3 regions of the Comamonas piscis genome follow, and region 3 is predicted to be linked to each of the others. Evidence: predicted binding sites of a transcription regulator. Region 3 holds the regulator's gene; each other region holds the start of a gene.

Region 1 (4,455 bases), 2.3 Mb from region 3:
CACGCTCAGCTGGTGGCGGGCCAGGATGCGCGCGACGGTGTAGAGCAGGCCGGCACGGTCGGCGGCAGAGATCGACAGCAGCCAGCGCTGGCCCTTGTCATCGGGCCGCAGCAGCACGCGCGGTGCCACTGGAAAGCTCTTGACCCGGCGCGATACCCGACGCTGCGCTGGCTCGGGCAGCGGCTGGGCGTCCACCAGTACCCGCGTCAGCTGGCTCTCCACCAGGTTGATCAGCTCGCGGTAGCTTTGCGGTACATCGGTAGCGACCACCTGGAAGGTGTCGAGCGCATAGCGATTGAGGGCAGTGTGTACCCGGGCATCCAGAATCGAGAAGCCCGCTTGGTCGAAATAGCTGCAGATGCGAGCAAACAGATCGGGCTGGTCAGGTGCATACACCATCACCTGCAGGCCTTCGCCAGCCAGCGACTGGCGGGCGCGGACCAGAGCGGACTTGCTGCCCACTGCGCGTGACAGATGGCGGGTGTGCCAGGCGATATCGGCAGCGTCATGGCGCAGGAAGTAGTCCAGGCCCAGGGTGTCCCACAGCGCCTTTTGCGATTCATGCGGCTGGGCCGACAAGGCCAGCAGCACCATCGCTTCACGCTTGCGGATTTCCACCTGCGCAGCCACATCGGGCGCCCGGCCGCCCAGCACGCGCAAGGTGGCGCGGTACAGGTCTTCCAGCAGCTTGCCTTTCCAGGCGTTCCAGACCTTGGGGCTGGTGCCACGGATGTCGGCCACGGTCAGCAGGTAGAGGGCAGTCAGCCGGCGCTCGTTGCCCATGCGCTGCGCAAAGGCGGTGATCACCTCGGGGTCGGAGGTGTCCTGCTTTTGCGCCACCTGGCTCATCGTCAGATGCTCGCGCACCAGAAACTCGACCAGTTGCCGGTCTTCCTTGGCAATCTGGTGGTCGCGGCAAAAGCGCTTGACCTCCAGCGCGCCAATCTCCGAATGGTCGCCACCCCGGCCCTTGCCAATATCGTGGAAGAGGGCGGCCAGGTACAGAATCCAGGGCTTGTCCCAGCCAGCGGCCAGCTGGGAGCAATACGGGTACTCATGCGCATGCTCGGCCATGAAAAAGCGGCGCACATTGCGCAGCACCATCAGGATGTGCTGGTCCACCGTGTAGACATGGAACAGGTCATGCTGCATCTGGCCCACGATGCGGCGGAAGGGCCAAAGGTAGCGTCCCAGCACGGAGGTCTGGTTCAACAGCCGCATCGCATGCGTGATGCCCTGGGGCTGCTGCAGGATCTGCATGAAGGTGGCGCGGTTGACCGGGTCGCGGCGGAACTTGGCATCCATCAGCTGGCGCGCATGGTAGAGCGCGCGGAAGGTGCGGGCCGACAGGTCTTTCAGCCCCGGCTCGGTCTCGTAGAGCAAGAAGGTGCGCAAGATCGCATGCGGGTTGCGCTGGTAGACCTCGTCGTCGGCCACCTCGATGAGGCCGGCCTTGTCATAGAACTCGTCATCAATGCGCCGCAAGCTATGGTTGCCCGGGTGCAGGCGCTCATCCATGTTCAGCATCAGGATCTGCGTGAGCTGGGCCACCGCCTTGGCGGCCCAGTAGTAGCGCTTCATCAGCTCCTCGCTGGCGCGCTTGGGAAAGCGCTGGCCGGCTGGCGTCACGGTCTTGAAGCCAAAGGATTCGGCCACCGGCGTTTGCAGATCAAACACCAGCCGGTCCTCGCGGCGCTTGGCCACAATGTGCAGCCGCGCGCGTATCAGGCAAATCAGGTCCTCGTTGCGTTGCAGGTTGCGCACCTCGTAGACAGTGGCCAGCCCTTTGTCGGACAACTCTTTCCAACGACTGCCCAGGCCGGTGGCGCGGCCCAGCCACAGGATGAGCTGCAGATCGCGCAGGCCGCCGGGCGATTCCTTGCAATTGGGCTCCAGCGCGTAAACGGTGTTTTCGTATTTGTTGTGGCGCTGCTGCATCTCCAGCACCTTGGCCACGACAAAGGCATCGGGCTTGATGGACTGGGCCAGCGCCGCCTGGAACAGGCGGTAGAGGCGCGGCGAGCCGATGATGCGGCGCGACTCCAGCAGCGCCGTCTGCACCGTCACATCCGCCTGCGCCTCGCTGATGCACTGGCTGATGGTGCGCACACTCGATCCGATCTCCAGCCCCGCATCCCAGCAGGAGCCGATGAACTGCTCAATCGCACTGCGCAATTCGCTGTCCTGCTCGGGGTCGGTGCCGTCGGGCAGCAGCAGCAGCACATCGATATCCGAATAGGGGAAGAGCTTGCCCCGGCCAAAGCCGCCCACCCCCACCAGGTTCAGGCGGCCGGGCAGGCCGGCCAGGTGCCACAGATCGCGCAAAAGCACATCGGCCAGTTGCGAGAGCTTGCGCAGCTGCGTCTGTATGCCCCGGGTGCTGCTGCCCCCGGCCATGATGTCGTCAAACAGGGCGCTGCGTTGGGCCTGGTACTGCTCGCGCAGCTGCGGAATGCGAGGATCGTTCATGGTGCCTAACTGTGCTGTCGCTGGCAGTGTGCCATAGCAATAAACAGCGCATGCGAATAAGCACATTCCGTGCCACGGCGCACCAAATGAGGGCGTCCAGGCGGCAGGGGCCGCCATAACAAAAGGCGGCACGCTGGTCGCGGTGCCGCCTTCAGGGCGCGTTGTATGGCTGCGCTATGGCAGTGCCATCAGCACTTGATGCTGGTCACAAAGCTCGGTGGCGTGGGCGAACCTTCCGACCAGGTCAGCACTTCGTAGCCGGTGTCGGTCACCACCACTTCGACTTCCCATTGGGCCGAGAGGCTGTGGTCCTTGGTGATGACGGTCCAGCCGTCATTGCCCAGATCCTTGATGTCCTTCTTGCCGAGGTTGAGCATGGGCTCGATCGTGAAGATCATGCCGGTTTTCAGCTCGACGCCGGTGCCCGGGCGGCCGTAGTGCAGCACCTGGGGCTCGTCATGGAACACCTTGCCAATGCCGTGGCCGCAGTACTCGCGCACGACAGACAGGCCCTGGCCTTCGGCAAACTTCTGGATCGCATGGCCGATATCGCCCAGGTGGGCGCCATTCTTGACCTGCACGATGCCATGCCACATAGCCTCGAAAGTCAGCTGGCACAGACGTTTGCCGGCGATGGTTCCTTCGCCGATCACAAACATACGGCTGTTGTCGCCAAAATAGCCTTCGGGCGTGATGATGGTCACGTCCACATTGACGACGTCGCCCTTCTTGAGTGGCTTGTCATTGGGAATGCCGTGGCAGACCACATGGTTCACCGAGGTGCAGACATAGGCCGGGTAGGGCGTCATGCCCGGTGGCTGGTAGCCCAGGCAGGCCGACTTGGTGCCTTGCTTCTCCATAACTTCGGCGCACAGCATATCGATCTGCTTGGTGGTGATGCCCGGTTGGATGTGGGGGGTGATGTAATCCAAAACCTCCGAGGCCAGGCGGCCGGCGATGCGCATCTGCGCAATATCTTCATCGCTATTGATTTTGATGGTCATAGCCCATGATTATCCCACCGCTGCCATTGGCATGTTGTCCACGCGGCTACGTGTCCTGGCGAGGCACAGTAGAATCCCGGGTTATCCCGCCCTTGTCATTGTGCTGCCACGGCCTGCCCGTAGCAGTGTGCAAGGCGCATGCGTGCTTTCTTCCCATCCTCCTAGTCCACATAGGCTGCCACGTGACACTGCACCTGACTCAGCTTCCAGGCGGTAACGCCCTCAGCTCCTTCCGCGCCCAACAACTGCAGACCGCATTGACGGCGATCCATCCAAAGATAACGGGCATTGCTGCCCGTTTTGTGCATCTGGTAGCCACGGAGCAGCCCCTGGCGGGTGCTGAGGCCGAGCGCGTAGCGGCCCTGCTGACCTATGGCGACCCTTATGAAGGCGGCAGCGATGGCCTGGCGTTTATCGTCACCCCGCGCATGGGCACCATCTCGCCCTGGGCCTCCAAGGCCACCGACATTGCCCGCAACTGCGGCCTGGATGTCTTCCGTGTCGAGCGCCTGACCGAGTTCCGCATTGACTTGAAGGCCGGTTTGCTGGGCGGCAAGCCCGAGCTGAGCGCCGAGCAGACCGCGCAGATCGCCGCACTGCTGCACGACCGCATGACCGAATCGGTGTTTGCGACCCGCGCCGAAGCCGAGCAGCTGTTTTCCACCCTGCAAGCCCAGCCGATGGCCTTTGTCGATGTGCTCGGCGGTGGCCGCAGCGCGCTGGAAAAAGCCAACAAGCAGTGGGGCCTGGCGCTGGCTGAGGACGAGATCGAGTACCTGGAAAACGCCTTCAAGGGCCTGGCGCGCAACCCCAGCGATGTCGAGCTGATGATGTTTGCCCAGGCGAACTCCGAGCACTGCCGCCACAAGATCTTCAACGCCAAGTTCACTATCGATGGTGTGGACCAAGACAAGAGCCTGTTCGGCATGATCCGCCACACCGAGGCCGTGTCGCCCCAGCACACGGTGGTGGCGTACTCGGA
Region 2 (4,455 bases), 2.5 Mb from region 3:
CATAACCCCGTTTCGCCCGTTCGCTCCACTGTGCCAGTATGTCCGTGGCAGCCCCTCAAGGACCCTCTGCAACCCGCAGTGTAGCTACAAAGGAGGCCGATCCCGCCGAACAGTTCCGGCTGTTACAGATTCCTCGCAGCCAGGGCAGGCCCTGTCCACAGTATTTCCCATGAAAAACGACCTGCCACCTTGGACGGTTGGCAGGTCGCTTTGAACCTCGCGCCAGGCAGTAGATGCCTGGCTGAGGTACTTTACAGCGAGTAGTACATGTCGTATTCGACAGGGTGCACCGCTTGGCGGAAGCGGGTGACTTCGCCCATCTTCAGCTCGATGTAGGCGTCCAGCATGCTGTCGCTGAACACGCCGCCCTTGGTCAGGAAGGCACGGTCGGCATCCAGCGCTTCGAGCGCTTGGTCCAGGCTGTGGCACACGGTAGGCACCAGCTTGTCTTCTTCCGGTGGCAGATGGTACAGATCCTTGGTGGCGGCTTCGCCAGGATGGATCTTGTTTTCCACGCCGTCCAGACCGGCCATCAGCAGCGCTGCGAAGCCCAGGTAGGGGTTCATCAGTGGATCGGGGAAGCGCGCTTCCACGCGGCGGCCCTTGGGATTGCTCACGTAAGGAATGCGGATCGATGCCGAACGGTTCTTGGCCGAGTAAGCCAGCTTCACGGGAGCCTCGAAACCAGGAACCAGGCGCTTGTAGCTGTTGGTGCCAGGGTTGGTGATGGCGTTCAGTGCGCGGGCGTGCTTGATGATGCCGCCGATGTAGTACAGCGCGAAATCGGACAGACCAGCATAGCCGTCACCGGCGAACAGATTCTTGCCATCTTTCCACACGGATTGGTGCACGTGCATGCCCGAGCCGTTGTCGCCAGAGTATGGCTTGGGCATGAAAGTTGCCGTCTTGCCATAGGTGTCGGCCACGTTCCAGATCACGTACTTTTGCACCTGGGTCCAGTCAGCGCGCTCGACCAGGGTGGAGAAGCGGGTGCCCAGTTCGTTCTGGCCAGCGCCTGCCACTTCGTGGTGGAACACTTCGACGGGGATGCCCAGCGCTTCAAGCAGCAGGGACATTTCAGCACGCATATCTTGGGTGCTGTCGACGGGAGGCACGGGGAAGTAGCCGCCTTTGACGCGAGGACGGTGGCCTCGGTTGCCATTGTCGAGCTTGGAGCCGCTGTTCCAGGGCGCTTCGTATTCTTCGATGTCGAAGAAGGGGTTGTTCGGCTCGGTGCTCCAACGCACGCCGTCGAAGATGAAGAATTCTGGCTCTGGACCGAAGTAGGCGGTATCGCCCAGGCCCGATGCCTTCAGGTAGGCTTCAGCGCGCTTGGCCACGGAACGTGGATCGCGGTCATAGGCCTTGCCATCACCCGGCTCGATCACGTCGCACTGCAGGAACATCGTGGTTTCGTCAAAAAACGGGTCGATGTTGGCGGTGTTGGGATCGGGCATCAGCAGCATGTCGGATGCTTCGATACCTTTCCAGCCAGCGATGGAGGAGCCATCAAATGCATGGCCGGAGGTGAACTTGTCTTCGTCAAAGTGCGAGATAGGCACCGTAACGTGCTGTTCCTTGCCACGGGTATCGGTGAAACGCAGATCAACGAACTTGACCTCGTTCTCGTCCAACATGCTCATCACATCTGCAACGCTCTTGGCCATCTAATGCTCCAAAGGAAATCGTGAATAAAAAGGGGCTGTCGCAAGACTAAAGCAGTTTACGTGCCAGTTTTATGACAAACCCATGCCGACTGGAAAATACGAGTTTGGCAGCAGGCCGCCGTAACCGAATTTTGCCCAAAGCCTGACTGTACCCCGCTTTTGGCCTACGCCGATAAGGGGCCCCGAGGATTTTGCAGGCATCTGTTCAGATCCTCGAAGACGTAAGCTCGCACCATGCCGATGGCACCAATATGGTGCGAATCAGGCGCCACTTTGCCGGCATGGCGAGGACGCACCAAAATAGGCATTTATGCACTTTATTGGTGCATCAAGTATGCGAGCGCTGTGCCAGGTTGGCACTACAGCCCCCCACGCCCTTCGCCTCCGGTTGCTATTTAGGTGCGGAAGTACTTGGCAAGAATCCGGCATTGTCTTGGCTTAGCACTACGGCATCAGGCACTACCGCCTTCGCACCAGAATCGCCCTTCTCTAAACGCAGCTGCTGCAGCGCAGCCAGGCAAAAATGGATGAACCATAGCGAGGAGAACGCGAAGGTAATCGCGTAGATCCACACGGCAATGGGTATCAGCACCACAAAGCCAATGGTGAAGACCATGCCCGAGGCCCAGACGACGCTCGGCGCAATGCCGATATAGCCCGAGATGATGCCCATCATCAGCAGCGGCCAGCGGTAGCGTTGCAGCAGGCTGTCGCGCTCCGCCTTGCTCGCATGTTCGGCCAGCGCATCGACGCTCATCACCCGGTAAGTGAGCCAGCCCCAGATGACCGGCGGCACAATCAGCACCAAAGGCGGGATCAACCACAGCGGCATGGTGACCACAAAGGCCACGATGGCCACCAAAGAGGTACTCAGGGCCCAAGCGATGCTGCTGGCCAAGCCAGTGCCCCGCTTTTTCTCCAGGTTGGCAAAGCGCTGCTCAGTGACCATGTTGACCAAGGCAGGCGTCATCAATAAAGCGATCACCAGAAGCGCGACCACGGCAGCCACCGGCGTGATCAGCACCAGCACAACAAAAGGGGCGATGGTCGCGGCAAACCCCTCCGTACCGCTGCCGCCAAACCAGCTGAACACAGTGCGCAGCCAGCCAATCGTCTCCACCCAATGCTGCATGGTGGCGACTGCACCTGACCAGTAAAAATAGCTCCAACCGCCCAAAGCGACCAGCATGACGGCCAGAGGCAGCAGGGACAGCAGCATCACGCGCGGCCGGAAGCAATAGGCCGCCGCACGCCAGAATGCATCGAACATCAGGCGAGAGCCTGGAGACCCTTGGGGCATGGGAAATACTCCTTGTGTGTCAAATCGCCGGTCGCATCGTGAACGCAAGACCGGCTGGTTGGCAATGCAGTCGATCGGGGCTCAGGCCCGGCCCAGCAAGCGCAGCAGGCCACGCCACTGCTGGCTCCAAAAGCCGCGCCCGTAGTTGCGCAACTGTCCTTGGCGGTTGGGCTGCACCTGGTCGCGTATGCCGGTCGGGTCATAGCGTAGCTCAAAGTTGGCGGTGCCAAAAAGCATATCCCACCAGGGCAGCAGCACACCAAAATTGCAGCCACCCAAACGGGTACGCGGGGCCGCCTCACCCGCCTTCACCGCCGTGCTCGGCACGGGCGTGGCTGCAGGCGATTCATGGCCGATGCCGATGGCATGGTGGCGGCGGTGAAAACGCGGGCTGATCCACAGCCGCTCACCCCAGCGGCCAAACCAGAGGCGCAGGTTGGCATGCTGCAGGCTTTCGCTCAGCTGGGTGATGGCCACAATCGCCACAAACTGGCTAGGTGCGACACCGATCAGCACGGCAACGAACACCAGAATGCTGTCATGCACCAGGTCATCGAGCAAGTGGTTGCGGTTGTCGCTCCACATCGTCATTTGTTGCTGGGAATGGTGCAAGGCATGCAACCGCCACCACCAGACAAATTGGTGCTGACCGCGATGGACCCAGTACGCCACAAAATCAAACACCACCAGGTAGATCAGCAGGCTGACCCAGCCCAGATCGGTGACCCCGGGCCAGAGCGCATCAAGGTGCCAGGTCTCAAAGCCTTGCAAGCGCAGCGCACCGACCACCATGTCCCACAGCGGATCAATCGTGAAGAAAAGGGCCAGGCGAAACAGGCCCAGGCGGTGGATCAGGGTGTAGAGCATGTCCACCCGGATCGCATGCCGGTCGGTCACCGGCTCGACCGGCCGCCAGCGTTGCAAAGGCGCAATCACCAGCACCATGATGACGATCTGCAGACAACCCACCAAGAACCAGCCTGCCGCGGCATAGCCATCTTCCAGATAGCTGGCAAGACCCAGGTTGAACAACAGCGGCTGCAGCAGCTGCTCAAACAGCCACTGCTGCGCGTTGTCGAAAAGTGTGCTGAGAAATTCCATGGTCTTTTCTACAAGGAGTGCCTGAAGACCCAGGAGCGACCAGGTGCCTCAGCACCTCGCCCAAGGCATCAATGCTGACGAATCCAGTCTTTGTACTGCGGGTGCTCACGCAAGGTGGCAAAGCAAAAACCCTTGGCCTGCAAGCCTTCAATCAAAGGCTGCAACACCGCCGGTGCCCAGGGGTCCTTGCGGTCCCAGATGCCCAGGTGCGCTAGCAAGATATCGCCGGGGCGAATGTCGCGAAGCGCCTTGTCCAACAGCTGTTGATTGGGGTATTTTTCGCTGGGCAGCTCATCCCCAAGAAAGCCTGCGGGCGACCAGCCAACGTGCGCGTAGCCACAGCTTTTGGCGGCCGCAATCAGGCTCGGCGATGTTTTACCGCCTGGC
Region 3 (4,455 bases):
GAAGTGGTACGGCCAGGCCCACCCGTCGGCGATGGAGCTCTGCCCCAAGACCAGCGCACTGGTGCAATCGATCCCCGGCATCAAGGCCGCCATGTTTGCTGAGCTGCCGCCCGGCGCCAAGCTCAACCTTCACCGCGATCCCTATGCCGGCTCGCTGCGCTACCACCTGGCCGTTCTGGCGCCCAATGACGACCGCTGCATGATCGAAGTCGATGGCACGCCCTACAGCTGGCGCGAGGGCGAAGGCGTGATTTTTGACGAGACCTTTATGCATTGGGCCGAGAACCGGTCCGAGGGCAACCGCATCGTGCTGTTCTGCGATGTCGAGCGCCCCATGACCAATGGCTTTGCGCAGTGGCTCAACCGCTGGCTGGGCACGCATGTGGTGGCTGCTGCCAGCTCGCCCAACAACGAAGGCGATCCGCGCGGCTTTATCAGCCGCATCTTCAAGGTGTCGTTCTACATGGGCCAGTACCGCCGCCGCTTCAAGGCCTGGAACAAGACGGCCTACAAGCTGACCAAGTTCGGCCTGATGCTGGCCGTGCTGGCCTTGTTTATCTGGTGGCTCTGGCCCAAGTAAACTGGCGCCGTCTCAACGCAAAAACCGCAGTTCAACGAACTGCGGTTTTTTTATGCGCTGGGCCTTGAGCCCGCTGCGCCAACAACGCCTACAGCGCCTTGCGCAAACTGGCGGGCGGGATGCGCATTGCTTCACGGTATTTGGCCACCGTGCGGCGCGCGCATTCAATGCCCTGGGCCTGCAGCAGATCGGCGATTTTTGCGTCCGACAGCGGCTTCTTGGCGCTTTCCTCGTCCAGCAGTTGCTTGATCAGCGCCTTGACGGCGGTACTGGAGGCGCTGCCGCCGGTCTCGGTACCCAGGCCTGAGCCAAAGAAGTACTTCAGCTCAAAGGTACCCTGCGGCGTGGCCATGTACTTGGCGGTGGTCACGCGGCTGATGGTGGACTCGTGCAAACCCAGCTCATCGGCGATCTCGCGCAGCACCATGGGGCGCATGGCCAGCTCGCCATGCACAAAGAAATTGCGCTGCCGCTCCACAATGGCCTGCGACACGCGCAAGATGGTGTCAAAGCGCTGCTGGATGTTCTTGATGAACCAGCGCGCCTCCTGCAGGCGCTGCTGCAAGGCGCCATGGCCTTCGCTGCCCTTGTGGCTGCGCAAGGCATTGGCATAGACATCCTGCACGCGCAGGCGCGGCATCACTTCGGCATTGAGCTGCACGCTGAAGCCGGGCACCGGCAAACCGCGCTCATTGCTGGGGCGCACGATGACATCGGGAATGATGGCATTGCGGTCCACATCCGCATAGGGGCGGCCGGGCCGGGGCTCCAACTTGGCGATCAAGACCAGCGCGCTGCGCACTGCCGCTTCGTTGCAGCCTGTCAGCTGCATCAGCTTGCGCACATCGCGGCGCGCCAGCAGATCGAGTGATTCCTGGCAGACCAGCAAAGCCGTTTCCAGCGCCAGTGCATCGGCCTCGGGGGTGTCCGAGCCTTCTTCATCCAGCAGGCGTTGCCGCGCCTTGATCTGCAGCTGCATGCACTCAGACAGGTTGCGTGCACCCACCCCAAGGGGTTCCAGGCTTTGCAGCAAGCGCAGCGCGACCGTGAGGTGGTGGAGCAGCGCTTCATAGCGCTCGGGGTCGCTGGCATCGCCAAAGCTTTGCGCCAGCTCGGCCAAGGTCTCTTCCAGATAGCCGTCGTCGTTCAGCGATTCGATCAAGAAATAGAGTGCGGCCTGGCCCTCCTGGCACAAACGCAGTGACAGCGCCTGGCGGTGCAGCACATCCTGCAGGCTCAGGTGCTCGGAACGCCGGTCGGACAGCGGCGCTTCATCGTCGTCATCGCCCGAGCCCGCACTGGAGCGCGCGGGCAGGTCGCCCCCCCACTCTTCCCAGTCCGAGGCCGAGTCGCCGGAAGCGGCTTCCGCATCAACGCCCGTTTCCTTGCCCGCGCCAAAATCCAAAGGCAGGTCGGAAGGACCCGCCTCGAAATCGCTCGCGCTGCTGGTGTCGGTGCTGGCAGTGGTCTCGGTGGCTTTGTCGCCCACAGCGGCGGTCTCGGTGCCCTCGCTGGTGTCTTGGGCCGGTGCTTCCGCCCGTTCCGAATCAACAGCGTCATCGCCTTCGCGTTCCAGAAACGGGTTTTCATCGAGCATTTGCTCGACTTCCTGCGTCAGCTCTTGGGTGGACAGCTGCAGCAGACGGATGGACTGCTGCAATTGCGGCGTGAGGGTCAGGCTCTGCGATACACGCAGTGACAGCGAAGGCATCATGGCAGCGCCTCCGTGCCGACCACGGCAGATGGCATCCGACAAGCCCCAGCGGCCCGGCGGCGCAAGGCGGTATCTTGGCTGGCACGCCCGCCCGGGCGTGCGGCGTCACATACGGAAGTGCTCACCCAGATAGACCCTCCGCACCTCGGCGTTCTCCACAATCTCTTGCGGCGTGCCTGCGGCCAGCACCTTGCCATCGCTGATGATGCAGGCGTGGTCACAGATGCCCAGGGTTTCGCGCACATTGTGGTCGGTGATTAGCACGCCGATGCCGCGCTCTTTCAGGAAGGCGACAATGCGCTGGATCTCGATCACCGCAATCGGGTCGATACCGGCAAAGGGCTCGTCGAGCAGGATGAAACGGGGCTGGGTCGCCAGCGCGCGGGCGATCTCGACCCGGCGGCGCTCGCCACCGGACAGCGCCACGGAGGGCGACTCGCGCAGGTGCTCGACGCGCAGCTCCTGCAGCAGCGCGGTGAGCTGGCGCTCGACCTCGGCGCGCGACAGCGACTTGCCATGCTCGTCCTTTTGCAGCTCCAGCACGGCGCGCACATTGTCCTGCACGCTGAGCTTGCGGAAGATCGATGCCTCCTGCGGCAGGTAGGACAGGCCCAGCTGCGAGCGCTGGTGGATCGGCATATCGGCGACCGACTGGCCATCGATGCGGATGTCTCCGCCATCGCTGCGCACCAGGCCCACGATCATGTAGAACGAGGTGGTTTTGCCAGCACCATTGGGGCCGAGCAAACCCACCACTTCGCCTTTGCGCACCGACAGCGACACATCCTTGACCACCTTGCGGCTGCCATAGGACTTCTCCAGGTGCAACACCTCCAGCTGGCTGCGGTGGTCGCTGTTGGCGACCCGGGCATTGACGGAAATGGTCGAGGAGTTCTCTGCCACGGTTACTTGGCTCCGTCGTTCAGTTGGGTGCTGGGGCGCAAGGGGGTCTTGTCGTCCGCTGCGGGCTTGGCCGGGGTGCTGGCCTTGTCGTCCGCCTTGGGCGTCAGGATCACGCGCACGCGGCCGTTTTTCGCAGCGCCGGGCTTGGGATCGCTGGCTTGCGCGCCTTTCTGGCCGACCACGGTAAAGGTGTCGGTCAGGTTGTTGTAGGTGATCAGCGGGCCACTGACCTGGTCGGTCAAGGTGGTCTCGCGGTAGCGGCGCAGCTCGCCACGGCGCTCAAAATGCACGGTGTCATCGCGACCGTTGTAGGTGATGACCTCACCTTCGCCTTCAACGAACTCGTCGGGCGCGCCCGGTGCCGAGTCCCGCTTTTGGCGGAAGAACGCCAGCTTGCCCGGAGCAGCAGTCACCACGCCATGCTGGAAGCCGTCGCGGTCCTGGCTGACGGTCAACTGCGCACCGCGAATGATGATGGTGCCCTTGGTCACCACCACATTGCCGGTAAACACGCTGGTTTGCTTCAGTTCATCGTGGCGGCCATCGTCCGCCTCGATGTTCATGGGCTTGGTACGGTCGGCACGCTCAGCATGCGACAGCAGCGGCAAGGCCAGCATGGCCGCCACCAACAAGGAGTTAAAAATACGGTGTCTCATAAAGGCATGAATCTTGCTCTGCCCCATTGTAGCCATGCTGGAGCGTTGAACCGTTTTAAGCACAAAAAAGCCCGCCAGGGCGGGCTTCACCTAGGTGTCGCGTAAGTTCGCTCAGCCTTGTGTCGCCAGGAACTCGACCACTTGCAGCACATTGCCCATCGAGCCGGCACGGGTGCCGTCGGTGTAGTACTTGCCGGCCACGCCCAAGGATGGCACACCTTCGACGCCGTAGGATTCTTGCAGCTGGGTGGCCTTGCGCACTTGGCCCGCCACGCTGAAGGAATTGTAGGCCTCTTTGAACTTGGCGAGGTTCACGCCATTCTTGTCCATCCAGGCGAAGATCTCGTCGTCCTTGTTCAGGCGTTGGCGCTCCACATGGATCGCGCGGAAGACCTTGACATGCACTTCAGGGATCAGGCCCATGGACTCCAGCGCAAAGTAGATTTTTTGCTGGGGCACAAAGGTGTTGTTGAAGGCAACCGGCACGCGGCGGATCTGCAGGTTCTTGGGCGCTGTCTTGGCCCAGGCTTCAAACTGCGGCTCGAAGGCATTGCAGTGGGGGCAGCTGTACCAGAAGAACTCGATGACTTCTACCTTGCCAG

Evidence for each region. Region 3 encodes sigma-54, which starts transcription at its own class of promoters, with help from an activator protein. Its sites were predicted from a motif close to TGGCANGNAANCTGCTTT; they were not measured.
Region 1: the regulator sigma-54 is predicted to act here: its motif matches at 2,527-2,544, upstream of HS961_RS10005 ([protein-PII] uridylyltransferase).
Region 2: the regulator sigma-54 is predicted to act here: its motif matches at 1,716-1,733, upstream of glnA (type I glutamate--ammonia ligase).

Annotation. Positions count from the first base shown of each region.
Region 1 covers NZ_CP058554.1:2,232,867-2,237,321, forward strand. The annotation lists gene HS961_RS10005 ([protein-PII] uridylyltransferase) at 1-2,469, opposite strand, end outside; gene map (type I methionyl aminopeptidase) at 2,658-3,473, opposite strand; gene purL (phosphoribosylformylglycinamidine synthase) at 3,656-4,455, shown strand, end outside.
Region 2 covers NZ_CP058554.1:2,615,961-2,620,415, reverse strand. The annotation lists gene HS961_RS11710 (hypothetical protein) at 1-3, opposite strand, end outside; gene glnA (type I glutamate--ammonia ligase) at 252-1,667, opposite strand; gene HS961_RS11700 (EI24 domain-containing protein) at 2,059-2,967, opposite strand; gene HS961_RS11695 (sterol desaturase family protein) at 3,049-4,068, opposite strand; gene HS961_RS11690 (polysaccharide deacetylase family protein) at 4,137-4,455, opposite strand, start outside.
Region 3 covers NZ_CP058554.1:5,140,780-5,145,234, forward strand. The annotation lists gene HS961_RS23245 (aspartyl/asparaginyl beta-hydroxylase domain-containing protein) at 1-580, shown strand, start outside; gene rpoN (RNA polymerase factor sigma-54) at 669-2,294, opposite strand; gene lptB (LPS export ABC transporter ATP-binding protein) at 2,400-3,176, opposite strand; gene lptA (lipopolysaccharide transport periplasmic protein LptA) at 3,200-3,853, opposite strand; gene HS961_RS23265 (thiol:disulfide interchange protein DsbA/DsbL) at 3,965-4,455, opposite strand, start outside.